DNA from 3 places in the Paenarthrobacter sp. NPDC058040 genome. Region 1 is predicted to be linked to each of the others. Evidence: riboswitches for the same ligand, from Rfam matches in the RefSeq annotation. Region 1 holds a riboswitch; each other region holds the start of a gene.
The links. Region 1 has a riboswitch for glycine ahead of gcvP (aminomethyl-transferring glycine dehydrogenase). Riboswitches for the same ligand answer to the same signal wherever they lie in the genome.

Region 1 (5,779 bases):
AATGAAGGCAAAGTTAATTGATCAGGCGCCTTCCATTCGGCGGCCAAAGCAGAAGCCTCGACACCCCGGGCCAGGGATTCAAATCGGAGATTCTCCAGGACTTTTTCGAGCTCGGACGCAGTGAAGTTGAGCCGGTGCCAATGACCGGCGTGCAGGTGCAGAAGCTGCGTTTCGAGCAGGAAAAGCAGGAAATCGAGTCGCCCGCGCTCGCGCCACAGCGTTGCCGATAGCTCGTCCGCCCCCACGGTTCCCCAATCCATTGATGGCCAGCAAAATCACGTTTCAGCAGGCTTTTGAGTTTCTTGTGTCGAGCGTACACGCAGAGACGTTTTCAGGTGGTATGTTCACTGAACACGTACCTGAAACGAAGTCCCAAATCGTCGCTGTGATTGGTCTCTAGGCGCCGTCCGGAATTTGCGGTCAAAGGTTATGGCAACTCAATAATCCGGTCTCATGGGGGGACTTAAATTTGAATCGCGAACAGCGCAACGAGTTGGTGTTGCAGCACCTTCCGCTCGTTGGTTACTTGGTCTCTGACCTTTGCGCGCGCGCATCTCATTTGTCGCGCGATGATTTTGCTTCCGTGGGTTCCCTGGCGCTCATTACTTCAGCTGATTCCTTTGACCCGGATCTTGGCGTCCCCTTTGGCGCATTTGCCCGCCGTCGCATCATCGGTGCGTTCGCGGACGAGATGCGTGCCGGGGACTGGGCCACGCGCTCCGCCCGCAAGCGCATGAAGGAAACAATGGCCATCCAGGAGACCCTCACGGGTGCCCTGGGCAGGAACCCCAGCATCGCCGAAATGGCATCGGCGCTCGGTGTCGAGCGAAGCCACGTCGAGGCCGCCATGGCCGACGCCGCAAGGACGTTGACGTCACTGGACGAGGTGGTCGTGGACACGGTGGCGTCAGTCACGCCGTCTCCGGAAAACTCCGTGCTGGCCGATGAACGCATCAAATACCTGCGTGCCGCCGTCGACGCTTTGCCGGAGAAGATGCGCTTCGTCATCCAGGAAATCTATTTGGCGGGCCGCTCCGTGAAGGAACTCGCCGAGGAGTTGGGTTCCACGCACGCTGCGGTATCCCAGCAGCGCGCCGAAGGCATCCGCCTCATGCGCGATGGCCTGGCCACCCACTATGCAGACAACCCGGACAGGGCCTTCGAACCCGAATCGCGCATCACCGCCCGGCGCCGGAACGACTATCTTTCCGCGTTGGCCACTGCCACCACTGGCGGAATCACCCGCACGTTGGGCCTCGGTTCCACGCTCAACCAGGCCGTCTAAACAGGAGGAAGCCCGGGCCGCGTGAGTGGCCCGGGCTTCCTGCGTTACGGCTACTGCGCCTTGGGAACGCCTCGAAGTACGACGGCGGCAAGCACTGCCGCTCCGGCCATCAGTACCAGCCCAATCGCCGCGGTGATGTGGACGCCCGATTCGAAGGCAACCCGTGCGGCCTGGGTCAACGCCTCCGACAGTGGGGCCGGGAGGGCTGCAGCCGCATCTACGGCTCCAGCCAGCGTTTCCCCTGACTTGCCCGCAGCCTCGGCGGACACACCGTCCGGAATCACGAGGTTTTGCTGGTACGAGGCCGTGAGGATGGAGCCGAGCACAGCTGTCCCCAGCAAGGAACCGAGTTCGTAACCGGTCTCGGAGATCGCCGAGGCGGCTCCGGACTTGTCGGCCGGAACGGAAGCCAGGATGAGGTCGTTGGAGATGGTCTCCGCCGCTCCTACCCCCACGGCCAGGACGGTCAATGCGGACAACAGGAACACGGGTCCGGTTCCATGGTCGCCCGCCATGGCCACGAAGTAACCAACGGCGCTGAGCGAGAGTCCGCCGGCAACCACGTAGCCCGGGCGGATGCGCTTGACCAGTGGCACCACCAAGAGGCCGGCCACCACTGTTGCCAGGAGCGCGGGAATCATCGCGATCCCGGCCTCCATGGGGGACTGCCCTTCCACCAACTGCAGGTGCTGGGCGAAGAAGTAGATGAACCCGGTCATGGAGAACAGGGACAACACGTTTGCCACGATCGCCGTGCTGAACACTTTGTTGCTGAACAATCGGACGTCCAGCATCGGACCTGAAAGCTGTTGCTGCCGACGCACAAAGAACACACCCATGAGCAGGCCGAAGGTCATGAACGCCGCCGCCGAAGGGCCAAAGCCGTGCACGGCGAATTCCTTGATCCCGTACACAAAGGGGGCCATGGTCAGAACGGACAGGGCAATGCTCGGGACATCCACGCGGCCCGGGTTGGCATCCTTGGATTCGGGAATGAGTACCCGCCCAAAGGCAAGCAGGGGCAGCAGCAGGAACGTCGCCACGAGGAACACGGCACCCCACCAGAAGTGCTCCACCAGCCAGCCACCGAAGATCGGGCCCAGGGCGGCGCCACCGGAGAACCCGGCAGCCCAGACGGCGATTGCGAGCCGGCGACGGTTCGGGTCGGTAAAGATGTTCCGGATCAGGGACAGCGTGGAGGGCATCAGCATGGCGCCGAAGACACCAAGTGCGGCGCGTCCGGCAATCAACCATTCCGCCGACGGCGCGAACGCTGTAGCAGCCGACACCGCCGCGAAACCCGTGCTGCCGATCAGGAGCAGCCGCCGTCGTCCGATCCTGTCGCCGAAGTTGCCCATGGAAACCAGCAACGCCGCCAGGACCAGCGGATAGGCGTCCACGATCCACAGGAGTTGGATGCCTCCGACGTCCAGTGAACGGGCGATTTCCGGCAGGGCAAAGGTGAGCGCGGTGTTGTCGACGGCCACCAGCAGCACCGGGAACATCAGCAGTGCCAGGGCCGTCCAGTCGCGCCACGGTGCAGTCTTGCCCGGGACCGGGCGCACGGAGGAACGGGGAGCGTGGGTTGAGGACGGCGAGAACATGTTTTTTACTGTACCGTCCAGACGGTATAGTTTCAAATACAACCCGACCCAGCTTTAGGGAATGATGGATCCATGCCGCGAAAACCAGTTGCCCGGGATGCTGTCCTGGATGCCTTTGAAGCACTCCTGATCGAAGTGGGGGAGCGTGCTGCCACGCTGGACGCCGTCGCCAAGCGTGCGGGAGTGTCAAAAGGCGGCCTGCTCTACCACTTCCCCAACAAGGAGTCGTTGATCAGCGCGGTGCTGGAACGCCTGGACGAGTTGGCGAAGCAGGACACCGAGCAGATGAAAGCGGCCCCGGATGGTGCGGCTGCCTACTTCATCCGGTCATCCCTCTGGGCGGACACGCCCATGGACCGGGCCTTCGTCGCAGCAACCCGTCTGGCCGAGGTGGCCCACGAAGAAACCCGCCGTCGGTTCGCCGCGATCCAGCAACGGTGGCTGGACGTGCTGGCCGGGGATGTTGGGCCTGAGGTTGCCAAGGCTGTCAGCTATATGGGCGATGGCCTCTATTTCAACGCGATGTTTGAAGGCGGGCAGGAGGCTGGCACTGCAGGGCGGGAGGCCGACGTCGAGGTCCTCCTGACGGTCCTGGATCGCTTGCGGAAGTAGCGCGGCCTTCCATTTGCCGCCGCGCGGCGGTCATAGGACAATTAACAACTGTGGTGCGCCTTTCCGGCGGGCCGCGAACAATTGCATAAAGCCTATGATCTGCGGCGGGAGAGTCCTGCAGTACGAGATGCAGGCGCCGTAGGAGCAAATCCTCCCCAGGAATCTCTCAGGCCCATGCACCGCCGCGGTTAGGCAACTCTGGAAAGCAGCAGGCAACCGGTGCCACGGTTGTTATGCTCACCGACGGTGCAAGCGGCGTTGTGCAGGCAACACGCGGAAACTCTCAGGTCCAATACAGAGCGGGGAGGAACCCGAGCCACTGTGGCGTACCCAAGCGCCGCCCAAGTAATGGAGTTCCTTCGTGACGGTTAGTTCAGCCTCCACCACCTTCGTCGACCGGCATATCGGTGCCCGCCGCCAGGCCGACATTGACACCATGCTCAAGTCGGTTGGATACGACTCCGTGGATTCCCTCGTGGACACCGCGGTTCCCAACGACATCCGCCAGGACGTTGCCCTGACCCTGCAGAACGCGCTGAGCGAAGTTGAGGTCCTTGCAGAGCTCCGCAAGCTTGCAGCGAAGAACAAGACGGCCGTCCAGATGATCGGCCAGGGCTACTTCGACACCATCACGCCCCCGGTGATCCGCCGCAACATCCTTGAATCGCCGGCCTGGTACACCGCTTACACGCCGTACCAGCCGGAAATCTCCCAGGGCCGCCTCGAGGCACTCCTGAACTTCCAGACCATGGTCCAGGACCTCGTTGGCCTGCCCATCGCCAATGCTTCCCTGCTGGACGAAGCAACTGCCGTAGCTGAGGCCGTGCTGATGATGCGCCGCGCCAACAAGAACAAGGCCGCCCAGGACGGCAAAACCGTCCTCGACGCCGATTGCCTGCCGCAGACCATCGCCATCGTGAAGGGCCGCGCCGAGGCTCTTGGCTTTGAAGTCGAGGTGGCGGATCTCGCCAACGGTCTTCCGGAAGGCGCCATCAACGGCGTCGTCCTTCAGCAGCCCGGTGTTTCCGGCCGCGTCTTCGACCACTCCGCCGTGATCGCTGCGGCGAAAGAGCGGGGTGCCCTGGTCACCGTCGCAGCCGACCTCCTCTCGCTCACGCTCATCACTCCTCCGGGCGAGCAGGGCGCTGATATCGCCGTCGGTTCTGCCCAGCGCCTGGGTGTGCCGCTGTTCTTCGGCGGTCCGCACGCCGCGTACATGGCCGTCCAGAAGGGTCTCGAGCGTTCCATGCCGGGCCGTTTGGTTGGCGTTTCCAAGGACGACGCCGGTGTCCCCGCCTACCGCTTGGCGCTGCAGACCCGTGAGCAGCACATCCGCCGCGAGAAGGCCACCTCCAACATCTGCACGGCACAGGCACTCCTGGCGATCGTCGCTTCGATGTACGCGGTGTACCACGGCCCCGAGGGCTTGAAGGCCATCGCCGAGACTGCCCACAACCACGCCCGTACCCTCGCCGCCTCGCTGAAGGCCGCCGACGTCGAGGTCCTCCACGGTTCCTTCTTCGACACCGTCACCGTTCGCGTGCCAGGCCGTGCCGCGGAGCTCGTGGCTGCAGCGGAGGCCAAGGGCATCAACCTGCGCGGCATCGACGCGGACACTGTTGGTATCTCGGTTGATGAAACCACGACGACGGCGGTAGTCGCCGACGTAGCGGCCGTCTTCGGCGCTTCGGTACTCGAGTCCGTGGAAGGCTTCGCACTTGAGGCTTCCGTTGAGCGCTCGAGCGAATACCTGCAGCACCCGGTGTTCAACACGCACCGTTCCGAGACGCAGCTCCTCCGCTACATCCGCAAGCTCTCGGACCGGGACCTGGCCCTGGACCGCACCATGATCCCGTTGGGTTCCTGCACCATGAAGCTCAACGCTACGGCCGAGATGGAAGCCATCTCCTGGCCGGAGTTCGCTTCGATCCACCCGTTCGCTCCGGACTCCCAGACCTCCGGCTGGCGTGAACTCATCGCCGACCTCGAATCCCAGCTGACCGAGATCACCGGCTACGACCAGGTCTCCATCCAGCCGAACGCCGGTTCCCAGGGCGAGCTCGCGGGTCTCCTCGCGATCCGCGGATACCACCACTCCCGGGGCGACCAGCAGCGCAACGTCTGCCTTATCCCGGCGTCCGCCCACGGCACCAACGCGGCCTCGGCCGTGCTCGCAGGCATGAAGGTCGTCGTCGTGGCTACTGCATCTGACGGCACCATCGACCATGCTGACCTGGCTGCGAAGATCGAAGCCAACCGCGACGTGCTCTCGGCCATC
Region 2 (5,779 bases), on a different contig from region 1:
GCGTTGCAGATCAGCGAATACTTGGCCTTGCCGTCGGCGATCGCGGACAGCTTGCCCACCAGCGCGTAGTCCAGGAACGCAGCGGCTTCGGGGCCGCTGACCCAGACTTCGCCCATGTGGGAGAGGTCGAAGAGACCGGCGGACTGACGCACGGCGTGGTGCTCGGCGAGCTCGGACTCGTACTTAAGGGGCATCTGCCAGCCGCCGAAGTCCGTGAAGGAGGCGCCGGCTTTTTTGTGCTGCTCGTAGAGAGCGGTGTAGTTCTCAGTCATGTCGGGAATCCTTAGTTCTCAAAGTCTTCGAGCGGAGGGCAGGAGCACACGAGGTTGCGGTCGCCGGCGGCGCCGTCGATGCGCCCCACGGGCGGGAAGTACTTGTCCTGCTTGAGGCTCGGTACCGGGAAGGCAGCCTGCTCACGCGGGTAGTCGCGCTCCCAGACGGAACTTACGACGGCGGCTGCCGTGTGCGGCGCGTTGCGAAGCGGGGAATCCTCCACGGAGAAGTCACCGGCCGCAACCTGCTCGATCTCGGCGCGGATGGTGATCATGGCTTCGATGAAGCGGTCGATCTCCGCGAGGTCCTCGGACTCGGTGGGCTCAACCATCAGCGTGCCTGCAACCGGGAACGCCAGCGTCGGTGCGTGGAAACCGAAGTCGATGAGGCGCTTGGCCACGTCCTCGGCCGTAACACCGGTGCGGGCGGTCAGTTCACGGAGGTCCAGGATGCACTCGTGGGCCACAAGCCCACCTTCACCGGTGTACAGAATCGGGAAGTGCTCATCCAAGCGGGAAGCCACGTAGTTCGCGGCCAGGAGCGCCGACTTGGTGGCCTCGGTCAGTCCTTCGCCGCCCATGAGCTTCACATAGGCCCAGGAAATCGGCAGCACGCCGGCCGAGCCGAAGCGCGAAGCCGAGATGGCCACACCACCCTCCGAGGATGAAGAAGCGTTGTTCGCATCGCCCGGCATGAACGGAGCCAGGTGCGCCTTCGCAGCGACCGGGCCAACACCGGGTCCACCGCCACCGTGGGGGATGCAGAAGGTCTTGTGCAGGTTCAGGTGGGACACGTCCCCGCCGAACTTGCCAGGCTGTGCCAAGCCAACGAGTGCGTTGAGGTTGGCACCGTCAACGTACACCTGGCCGCCGGCCTCGTGCACGGCATCGCACACCTCAACAACGTCGGCATCGTAGACGCCGTGAGTGGAGGGGTACGTGATCATGATGCAGGACAGCACATCGCGGTTGGCTTCGATCTTCGCCGTGAGGTCGGAGTGATCGATGGTGCCATCAGAGGCAGTGGCCACCACAACAACCTTCATGCCAGCCAGCACAGCCGAAGCAGCGTTCGTACCGTGGGCAGAAGCCGGAATCAAGCAGACGTTGCGCTGCTCATCGCCACGGGACAGGTGGTAGCCGCGGATCGCGAGCAGGCCTGCAAGCTCACCTTGTGAACCGGCGTTCGGCTGGATGGAGACCTGGTCGTAGCCGGTGATCTCCGTCAGGTCGGCTTCCAAACCGGTAATCAGCTCGCGCCAACCCTCGGTTTGGTGGTCCGGAGCGAACGGGTGGATCGAAGCGAACTCCGGCCAGGAAATGGCTTCCATCTCAGCCGTAGCGTTGAGCTTCATGGTGCACGAACCCAACGGGATCATGGTCCGGTCCAGCGCGAGGTCCCGGTCGGACAGCTTGCGGATATAGCGCAACAGCTGCGTCTCGGAACGGTGCGTGTTGAACACGGGGTGCTGCAGGAAATCGGAGGTACGGACCACGTCAGAAGGCAGCTCGAACCCTGCAGCGTCCCCTACCGGACCGGCGCCAAAGGCGACGGCGACCGCGGAGAGGACCTCCGGCGTCGTGGTTTCATCAACCGAGACGCCCACGGTGTCCTCATCGATGTGGCGGAGGTTGATGCCGCGTGCCTCGGCGGCACCGATCACCTTCGAAGCCTTGCCGGGCACGCGGACCGTGAGGGTATCGAAGAAGGAGTCGGACACGAGTTCGCGGCCGGCCTTCTGCAGGGTCGTGGCCAGGACACGGGCGTGGCCGTGGACGGTCTCCGCGATCGCCTTCAGTCCGTCGGGGCCGTGGTAGACCGCGTACATCGACGCGACGATCGCGAGCAAAGCCTGGGCCGTGCAGATGTTGGACGTGGCCTTCTCGCGGCGGATGTGCTGCTCACGGGTCTGGAGCGCCAAGCGGTACGCGGGCACGCCGGCGTTGTCCTTGGACACGCCCACGATGCGGCCCGGAAGCGTGCGCTCCATGCCGTTCCGGACAGCCATGTAGGCAGCGTGCGGGCCGCCAAAGAACAGCGGCACACCGAAGCGCTGCGCGGTTCCGACGGCGATGTCCGCGCCCTGTTCGCCCGGGGGCGTGATGAGGGTGAGCGCCAGCAAATCGGCAGCGACCGTGACCAGGGCACCGCGTTCCTTCGCCTCAGCGATCACGGGGGCGTGGTTGAAGACCCGGCCGGAAACGCCCGGCTGCTGCAGGACGATGCCGTTGATGTCGCCGTCGGGCAAGCCTGCCGAGAGGTCCGCAACCAGAACCTCGAAGCCGAGCGCCTCGGCGCGGCCCTTGACGATGGCGATGGTCTGCGGGAGGAGGTCGGCGTCCAGGACGGTCTTGCCGTCCTTCACAGCTTTGTTAGCCCGGCGCATGAGCAACACGGCCTCGGCCACGGCAGTGGCTTCGTCCAGCAGGGAAGCGTTGGCGATCGGAAGCCCGGTGAGGTCCTGGACCATGGTCTGGAAGTTGAGCAGCGCTTCGAGCCGGCCCTGCGAAATCTCGGGCTGGTACGGGGTGTAAGCGGTGTACCAGGCGGGGGCTTCGAGGATGTTGCGGCGGATCACCGGCGGGGTCACGGTGTCGTAGTAGCCCTGGCCGATCATCTGAACGGCGGTCTTGTTCTTCGCGGCCAGCTTGCGCAGCTCGGCCAGCACCTGGACCTCGCTCAGCGCCTTCTGCAGCGTGAGGGGCGAAGCCTGGCGGATGGAATCGGGAACAGCCACGTCCACCAGACCGTCGACAGAGTCATAGCCGATGGCCTTGAGCATGGTCTCAACATCGGCCTGGCGGCGGGCGCCGATATGCCGGTCCGCGAAAGCGGTTGGGGAGGATTGAACAGTCAAGAGGAACTCCAGGATTCAGGCGCCCGTTGAGCGCCACGGTGAATATGGGTTCCTCCCCGCTCTGTATTGGACCTGAGAGATTCCGTGGACTTGGTTGTCCACTTGCACCGTCGGTGAGCCCGGTTGCCCGGACTGCTTTCCAGAGTTGCCTAACCGCGGCGGTACATGGGCCTGAGAGATTCCTGGGGAGGATTTGCTCCTACGGCGCCTGACTGGATGTACCGGCAGGGCTCTCCCGCCGCAGATCAAAAGCGTTTGCGCCACCTCAGTGACACGCTTCACACCATAGCGGGTCATTCCGAAAAAGCGCAAGGCGGGTGTTTCCCGCGGGGCCTAGCCGTGCATCGCTTCGTGAATCTGCAACGCCAACCAAAGCTGCGCCAGCGTTGACGTCTCTCCCATGTCCAGCCCCGTCAGCTCGCCGATTTTCCGGATCCGGTAGATGATGGTTTGCCGGTGCGTGAAGAGCGTGGAGGCCGTTTTTTGCCATGACCGCTGCGAGTCCAGATAGGTCTTCAGCGTGACCATGAGATCGCCGTCCTGCCGCTGCTCATACTCGAAAATGGGCCCGAGAAGGCGCTGGACCAACGCAGTTCCCTCCTCGAATCCGGTCAGTCCCAACCAGCTGGGCCCCTCCGCGTACCGGGCCAATCCAAGCTTGTTCGCTTTCGCCGATCCCAGCGCCCACAACGACTCCTGCTGGGCTTGCTGAAGGCCACCTACCGCGGACGCGGAACTCACGCCGATGGTGGTTCCCAACCCCGCGCAGTGGACCAGCAGCTCGTCAGCCACGTCAGCCGCGACCACCACGTGCAGCCGGTCGTTCCGCCTCAAGGAGGCCGCCGAAGTCCCGTGCCGCCAGAGTTCGATGTGCACGTTGGCCAGCCGATCGCCGTCGTCCGCCGACATCGAGGCGACCACAAAACCCTGGGGAGGAACCTCGAAAGCCTCCAGCCGCCGTTCCATCTCCGCCGTCCCCAGGCGCCCGTCGAGCGCCTGCAGGAGGAACTCCCCGGCGAGCCGGTGCCGGCCCTCGAGCGAGAGGACGATGCGCGCCAACTGCAGTCCCAGCACGGTTGCGGCATGCAAAAGCACGACGGCGTCAGGGTGCGGTTCGCTGCCAGGCAGCACCACCAGGAGCGCGTTCGCGTGGGTGGGAATGTCCATGGTCAGGACGTGCCTGCCTCGGATCCGGTGCCACTGGAAGTTCTTGCCCGCAACCGAGACCTGGCCCGGGTGCGGCGACCATTCCTCCACAAGGAACTCCGGAAGCGGCTGCCCCTCGGGGTGCCACGGATGGAGGCAACGGCGGTCCACCACGAACAGCTCCGAATCCAGCTCCGTGGCCAACCTCAGGACCAAACTTTGCCAATGGTCCTCCGACGCTCCGGCCGTGCGGAGGAGGTCGTACACGCGGGCCGTTTGCCGCAAGCGCCGGGACTCTTCAAGCAGCGACGACTCCGCCACGGACCGCGCAATCGCGATGAACGGCAGCGGGTACGGGATGTTGATCAGCGGCAGGGCGAGCCGGTCGCAGGCCCGCAGGAATTCCGGTTGCAGCTCCGGCGCATGCATCTTCTCGCCGATGGCCAACGCACTGGCGCCCGAATCCACCAAGGCTTCGGCGAGCGCCACTTGCCCGTCCGCGTCGGCGGGGATGGAGAGCCCGTTGGTCATCATGAGCTCGCCGCCGGTGACCCACTCCCACAGCCTGGGCAGGTCTGAAGTGTGGGCCCAGGTGATGCGGTTGCCGGCTCCGCTGGAACCTGCCAGCAGGCTGAGTCCGAGCTGCGGCTCGGCCACGAGTTCGGCGACGGTGATGGCCATGGATGAGGACTCCTGGGTGCTTGTTTTCGGGACGGTTAGACGTTTGTCTAAACGCCTCGACCATTTGTAGTCAATGTACCGCTATCCGCCGTGATGCGCGTCACCAAGAATTGAGATATGCACTTCCCGCTCAACGGCGAGCGCCCCAGCTACTCGAAGGATCAAGCCATGACAACGCACCAGCCCATCGGCCCCGTGGACGCAACCAAGGTTCCCCGCTACGCAGGCCTCGGCACCTTCGCCCGACTCCCCCAAATCGACCGCGTCCCCGACTACGACATCGCCATTGTGGGTGTGCCGTTCGACGGCGGAACCTCCTTCCGGCCCGGCGCCCGTTTCGGTCCTGCCGCAGTCCGCGAGGCCTCCCGGCTGCTCCGTCCGGGCTACCACCCGGAGCTCGACGTCGAGCCGGTGTACGAAGCCCAGGTGGTGGACGCCGGGGACATCGCCTGCACTCCCTATGACATCACCCGGGCTGTCCGCGAGATCGAGGAGCAGGCCCTGCCGCTCATCAGCGAAGAGAAGCGGCTCATCTCGATCGGCGGCGACCACACCATTGCCCTGCCGATGCTGCGGGCACTGAACAAGGTCCACGGCCCGGTGGCGCTGCTGCACTTCGACGCTCACCTGGACACATGGGACACCTACTTCGACCAGCCCATCACGCACGGCACCATCTTCCGCCGGGCGTTCGAGGAGGGCCTGCTGGTGGAGGACAAGTCCATGCATGTCGGTATCCGCGGACCTGTGTATGACCGCAACGACTTCCTCCGCGACCACGAGTTCGGCTTCCAGATCATCCGCTGCTCGGACCTGGATGTC
Region 3 (5,779 bases), on a different contig from region 1:
AGGAGTATCCGGCTGAGAGCTTGGAGTAGCGCCGCATATCCAGCAGCGGGACCCCGCACGAAACGGCGCCGAACAGCTCCGGGTACTGGGTGAGCATGTTGCCCACAAGAAGGCCACCGTTCGAACCGCCTACGCAGCCCAGGCGGCTCCGGCTGGTGACGCCGCGGCTGATCAGGTCCCGGGCAACGGCCGCGAAGTCCTCATACGCGCGGTGGCGGTTCTCCTGCAGGGCTGCACGGTGCCACGACGGGCCGTACTCGCCACCGCCGCGGATGTTGGCCACAACGTATACCCCTCCGCGAGCGTGCTCATCGGGGCCGGTGGTGCGGCGTTCCAGCCAGGCGCGGCCCACTGTGCCGCTATAGGCAGGCGTGCGGGAAACTTCGAATCCGCCGTAGCCGGAGAGCTGCGTGGGGTTCTGGCCGTCCAGGACCAGGTCCTTCGAAGCCACCTGGAAGTAGGGCACGCGGGTCCCGTCAGCGGAGACGGCGAAGTGCTGCTGCACCTCGTAGTCGGCTTCGTTGAAGAACGACGGCGACCTCTTCACCTCTTCGTGGTGGCTGTTGACGCCCCCGGTCCGTCCGGCATCCAGGGAGTACACGGCCTCGCCGGAGGTCAATGCGCCCCGCGTGAGCGTGGTGGGCGTGGTGAAGCCGGTGGCCACGAGCCAATAGTCGTTGCCGGCACCGGATTCGTCCTCGTCGTCCACGGCGTAGGCATTGACGTCGTGGAGGGGAGGGCAGGCGTCCAGGTTGCTGGAGGCCCAGGACCCGGCCGCGTCCAGCCGGGATGGGTCGAGCACCCGGATCTCGGATGAGACGTCGTGCAGCAGGTTCAGCAGAAGGTAGTCGCGGGTCCAGCTCCAGGACTGCAGGGACGTGTGCTGGTCCGGGGTGAACAGGACCACCACGTCGCGTGATCCGCCAAGCCACGCCTCCAAATCGGCGGCCAGGAGCGACCCTGCGGGATAGACGGTATCTGCCAAGGGCCAGTCTTTCTGCGGGCGGAACATCAGCCATTCCCTGTGTGCGCTGATGTTCACGTCGGTGGGCACATCGATGGACACCCAGGCACCGCCACGGAGCAGCCAGGTGCTCCTGTTGTAGAAATCGATGTAGTCCACGGCGAAGGTCCGCTCGTAGCCCGGAGTGGAGTCGTGGGCCACCATGGCCAGCATATGGTCTTCCGGGATCTCGAAGATCTGTTCCGCCGAGGCAAGGGACTGCCCGCGGCGGAGTTTCACGGCGGTCCTGGCGTAGGACGACGACGTTGCCGGCAGGCCATCGGCGGTGGAGGAAACAAGCAAGGTATCGGCATCGAGCCAGCTGACGTTGCCCTTGGCGGTTGGCACGTCGAAGCCGCCGGCCGCCGGATCCACGAAGGTGCGCGTCTCGACGTCGAACTCGCGGTACCGGTTGGCGTCGCCGCCGTCGGGAGAGAGGGAGACCATGGCCAGCCGGTAGTCGGCCCCGTCCGAAGGCCGGAGGAAACCGGCGCCGTGGAAGACCCATTCCGTGCCCTCCGCGGCAGCAAGGGCATCGATGTCCAACAGGACATCCCACTCCGGTGAGTCGGTCAGGTAGCTTTCCCACGTGGTGCGGCGCCACAGACCCTTGGGGTGTTCCCGGTCCTTCCAGAAGTTGTAGTAGAAATCGCCCCGCTTGTTCACCATGGCGATCCGGTCGGTGGAGTCCAGCACTTCGAGGATCCCGGCCTCGACCGCGGCGTAGTCGGCGTCTTCCAGCAGGTCCTCGGTACGGGCGTTTTGCTCGCGGACCCAGGCCAGCTGCTCTTCGCCATGGATATCCTCCAGCCAGACGTTCTCATCCGTCGGCTCGGCTGCTGCGTCGGCGGCGTGGCGGGGTCCGGAAAGGGGGCGGTCTTCGGGGAGGGGCGTCTGATCAGCTTCTGTGGTGGTCATCGCCCCATCCAAGCAACACTTTTCAAAGGGAAGCAAGTCACGCGGACGTTAGGCTTGAGCGTGGCTAAATCGCAAATCTTCCGTGTTGCCCTGGTCGGGGCGGGTCCCCGGGGCACCAGTGTGCTTGAGCGGCTGCTCGCGAACTGGGCCGGAGCCACGGATGAGGCGATTGTGACCACAACCGCGAAGCTCCACATCCACGTCATTGATCCGTATCCTGCAGGTTCGGGCCATGTGTGGCAGCCCGAACAGTCGCGGCTTTACCTGATGAATACCCAGTCGTTCTACCCGACGCTCATCCCAGAGGACCCCGAGCTCGCGCCCCCTCTGGCCGGGACGTCGTTCGACCAATGGCGCGTCACACGGCGTCGTGATGGCCAGGGATTGAACCGGGCCGAAAAGGCGGAGTTAGCCAGTCTCGAGTCGGACAACTTCCCCAGCCGCGCCATCTATGGGCGCTATTTGCGGCAGACCCTCGCTGAGTTGCTCCAGCGACTGCCCGACGGCGTCGAGGTCACCTTCCATGAGACGTCCGCCGTGGCGGCGCGGCCGGTTGGGGGAGGAACGTTCGACGTCGAACTGGCCGACGGCGGTTCACTCACCGTCGGTTCCGTGGTCCTCGCGCTGGGGCACATCGAATCCCGCCTGAATCCGGAGCAGCGCTCGTTCCAGACTGCCGCAGGGGAACAGGGGCTGCTCTATTTCCCGCCCGCTCCTCCGGCCGATGTGGACTGGACCCGGGTACCGGACAACGAGCCAGTACTGGTCCGTGGCATGGGTTTGAACTTCTTCGATGTCATGGGCCAGCTGACTGAGGGCCGTGGCGGCAAATTTGTTGACGCAGTTGCGCCCGGGGCGGGCATGCTCGAGTACCGCCCATCCGGACGCGAACCTAAGATCATCGCCGCTTCACGGAGGGGCACCCCGTACCGCGCCAAGGCCGGGCTGTCCGGCTACTACGCCACCAGCATCACGCTCCGGTACCTGACCGAGGCAGCCATGGACCGTTTCAAGGCAGCCGGAATCCAGCCCGGTTTCGACCACGACCTTTGGCCCCTCCTGCACCGGGACGCGTTGTGGGCGTACTACGCGACGCTGGCAAAGTCACAGCCGGCAGCCATCAGGGACGCCGCGCAGTTCCTTGCCGACCTTGAAGACGCATTGCAACCCCACGCCCACGCCACGGGCAATTGGGAAAGCGCAGTGGGTGCGCTCGTGGAAAAGCACGTCGTGGCCTCTCGGCGGCTCAACCTGCGGGGACTTGCCGCGCCTTTGGCCGGGCGGACCTTTGCCTCGCGCCGGGACTTGGACAAAGCCATCACCGACTATCTAGACGATGACGCCCGGCGTTCCGCCCTGGGTGAATCTGACCCCGTGAAGATGGCCATTGGTGCGCTGCACACGGGCCGAGCGATTCTCAAGACCGTGGTGGCCGACGGCGGCATCACGGACGAATCCTGGGTGGCTGAGCTCCGCGGTTGGTTCGAGTCCTTCGTTGAGGGGCTTGCCAGCGGACCCCCGGCCCTGCGGTCGGAACAGCTGGCCGCCTTGGCGCGTGCCGGCGTCGTGAGTTTCGTGGGACCCGACCCGAAGTTCAGCGTGGACCGTAACGCCAAAGTCTTCCGCGCTTTCTCGCCGTGGGTGCGGGACGCACCGGCTCAGGCCCGCACGTTGATCGAGGCGATGTCGCCCGCGAACCGCGTTGGCATGAACATCTCGCCGCTTCTTGAACAGCTGCTGGCGGACGGCCTGGTTCGCACCAAGATCATGATGAGCGTTGAAGGAACTCCGGTACAGACCACTGGCCTGGACGTTGAGCCGCATCCATACCGGCCGGTGGCGGCCAACGGTTCCGTAACCAACGGGCTGTATGTTTTGGGCCTGCAATTGTCCGCAACGCAGTGGGGAACCGCCATCGCAGCCGAGGCCCGGCCCACCAAAGGCCGGGCGTACAGGAGCGGGCAACGGACCCTGCGCGATGCGGACGAAATCGCCCGCAGCATCCTGGGACTCTGAACAGCCGCTCGAACCCGGCGTGAGCTGGGACGCTTGCGTACCGCTCCGGGCTTCGCTACTGTGTGAGCTGCATCACCGGCCAGGTGATGCGCGCTTGTGATCCGTGGCGGGAGAGTCCTGCCGGTACATCCCGTCAGGCGCCGTAGGAGCAAACCCTCCCCAGGAATCTCTCAGGCACCCTGTACCGCCACGGCGAGGCAACTCTGGAAAGCAGTCCGGGATTCCCGGGCTCACCGAAGGTGCAAGCGGTCCTGTGCGCAGGAACGCGGAAACTCTCAGGTCAATGACAGAGCGGGGAGGAACCCGAATCATCGTGGCACACCACGTGTGCCGCCTGAACAATGGAGTTCCTCATGACGATTCAGCGCCCACCAACAGATGCCGGCAACAAGCAAGAGCCCCACCTGGAACGGCAACTCAGCAACCGCCACATCCAGTTGATCGCCATCGGCGGCGCCATTGGAACCGGTCTCTTCATGGGCTCGGGCAAGACCATCTCCGCTGCCGGCCCCTCGGTGATCTTCGTTTACATGATCATCGGCTTCATGCTGTTCTTCGTCATGCGCGCCATGGGCGAACTGCTCCTGAGCAACCTGAACTACAAATCCTTCAGCGACTTCGCCGCCGACCTCCTGGGTCCCTGGGCGGGCTTCTTCACCGGCTGGACCTATTGGTTCTGCTGGGTCATCACCGGCATCGCGGACGTGATCGCGATCGCGGGCTACTCCAAGGAACTCTGGCCCGGCCTGCCACTGTGGATCCCCGGACTCATCACCATCGGCATCCTCCTGCTCCTCAACCTGGCCACGGTGAAGGCCTTCGGCGAGACCGAGTTCTGGTTCGCCCTCATCAAGATCGTCGCCATCGCAGCACTCATCATCGTTGGCCTGTTCATGATCCTCGGCGGCTTCCAGTCGGACGCCGGACCGGCCGGCTTCACCAACCTTTGGTCCCACGGAGGCTTCTTCCCCAACGAATTCATGGGCTTCGTGGCCGGTTTCCAGATCGCGGTCTTCGCATTTGTGGGCATCGAATTGGTTGGAACCACGGCAGCCGAAGCCAAGGATCCGGAAAAGAACCTGCCCAAGGCCATCAATTCCATCCCCATCCGCGTGCTCCTCTTCTACGTGGGCGCCCTCATCATCCTCATGTCCGTCACGCCGTGGACCCAGTTCGCTGCCGGACACAGCCCGTTTATCGCCATGTTCTCCCTGGCAGGCCTCGGCGCCGCCGCCACCATCGTCAACCTGGTGGTGCTGAGCTCAGCGATGTCCTCGGCCAACTCCGGCATCTACTCCACGTCCCGGATGGTCTATGGCCTGGCCCAGGAAGGCGACGCGCCCGCGGTCTTCAGCGCACTGTCCGGACGCAAAGTACCCCGCAACGCCCTGTTCCTCTCCTGCGTCCTGTTGCTGTCCGGCGTCGTCCTCATGTACGCCGGGCAGGACGTCGGCAAGGCGTTCGACATGGTGACCACCGTGTCCGCCGTCTGCTTCGTCTTTGTTTGGTCGATCATCCTGGCCAGCTACCTCGCGTTCCGGAAGCGCCGGCCGCAGCTTCACGAGGCCTCGGCGTTCAAGATGCCCGGTGGCGTGGTGATGGTGTGGGTTGTCTTCGCCTTCTTTGCCTTCATCCTGTGGGCTTTGACCACCCAGCCGGACACGCTCATGGCGCTCCTTGTGACGCCGGTGTGGTTCCTTGCCTTGGGCGTGGCGTGGGCCATCCTCCGCAAGCGGCCTACCCACCTGGCCCGCTACGGGCACTTCCGTGCCGAGCTGCAAAAGGACGCTGACAAGGCGCAGGAACCCGAATCCGTCCGCAACTAACCACTGCACGCAAAGG

Region 2: linked by a shared signal. The riboswitch ahead of gcvP (aminomethyl-transferring glycine dehydrogenase) and the one ahead of gcvP (aminomethyl-transferring glycine dehydrogenase) in region 1 are both predicted to bind glycine.
Region 3: linked by a shared signal. The riboswitch ahead of cycA (D-serine/D-alanine/glycine transporter) and the one ahead of gcvP (aminomethyl-transferring glycine dehydrogenase) in region 1 are both predicted to bind glycine.

Annotation. Positions count from the first base shown of each region.
Region 1 covers NZ_JBHVRN010000011.1:138,622-144,400, reverse strand. The annotation lists gene ACFVSJ_RS16650 (flagellar protein FlgN) at 1-245, opposite strand, end outside; gene ACFVSJ_RS16645 (sigma-70 family RNA polymerase sigma factor) at 470-1,285, shown strand; gene ACFVSJ_RS16640 (MFS transporter) at 1,336-2,889, opposite strand; gene ACFVSJ_RS16635 (TetR/AcrR family transcriptional regulator) at 2,962-3,501, shown strand; glycine riboswitch at 3,597-3,693, shown strand; gene gcvP (aminomethyl-transferring glycine dehydrogenase) at 3,863-5,779, shown strand, end outside.
Region 2 covers NZ_JBHVRN010000004.1:52,519-58,297, reverse strand. The annotation lists gene gcvT (glycine cleavage system aminomethyltransferase GcvT) at 1-272, opposite strand, end outside; gene gcvP (aminomethyl-transferring glycine dehydrogenase) at 284-3,130, opposite strand; glycine riboswitch at 3,280-3,378, opposite strand; gene ACFVSJ_RS06485 (PucR family transcriptional regulator) at 3,464-4,957, opposite strand; gene speB (agmatinase) at 5,126-5,779, shown strand, end outside.
Region 3 covers NZ_JBHVRN010000012.1:144,808-150,586, forward strand. The annotation lists gene ACFVSJ_RS17690 (prolyl oligopeptidase family protein) at 1-1,921, opposite strand, end outside; gene ACFVSJ_RS17695 (FAD/NAD(P)-binding protein) at 1,982-3,937, shown strand; glycine riboswitch at 4,035-4,134, shown strand; gene cycA (D-serine/D-alanine/glycine transporter) at 4,291-5,763, shown strand.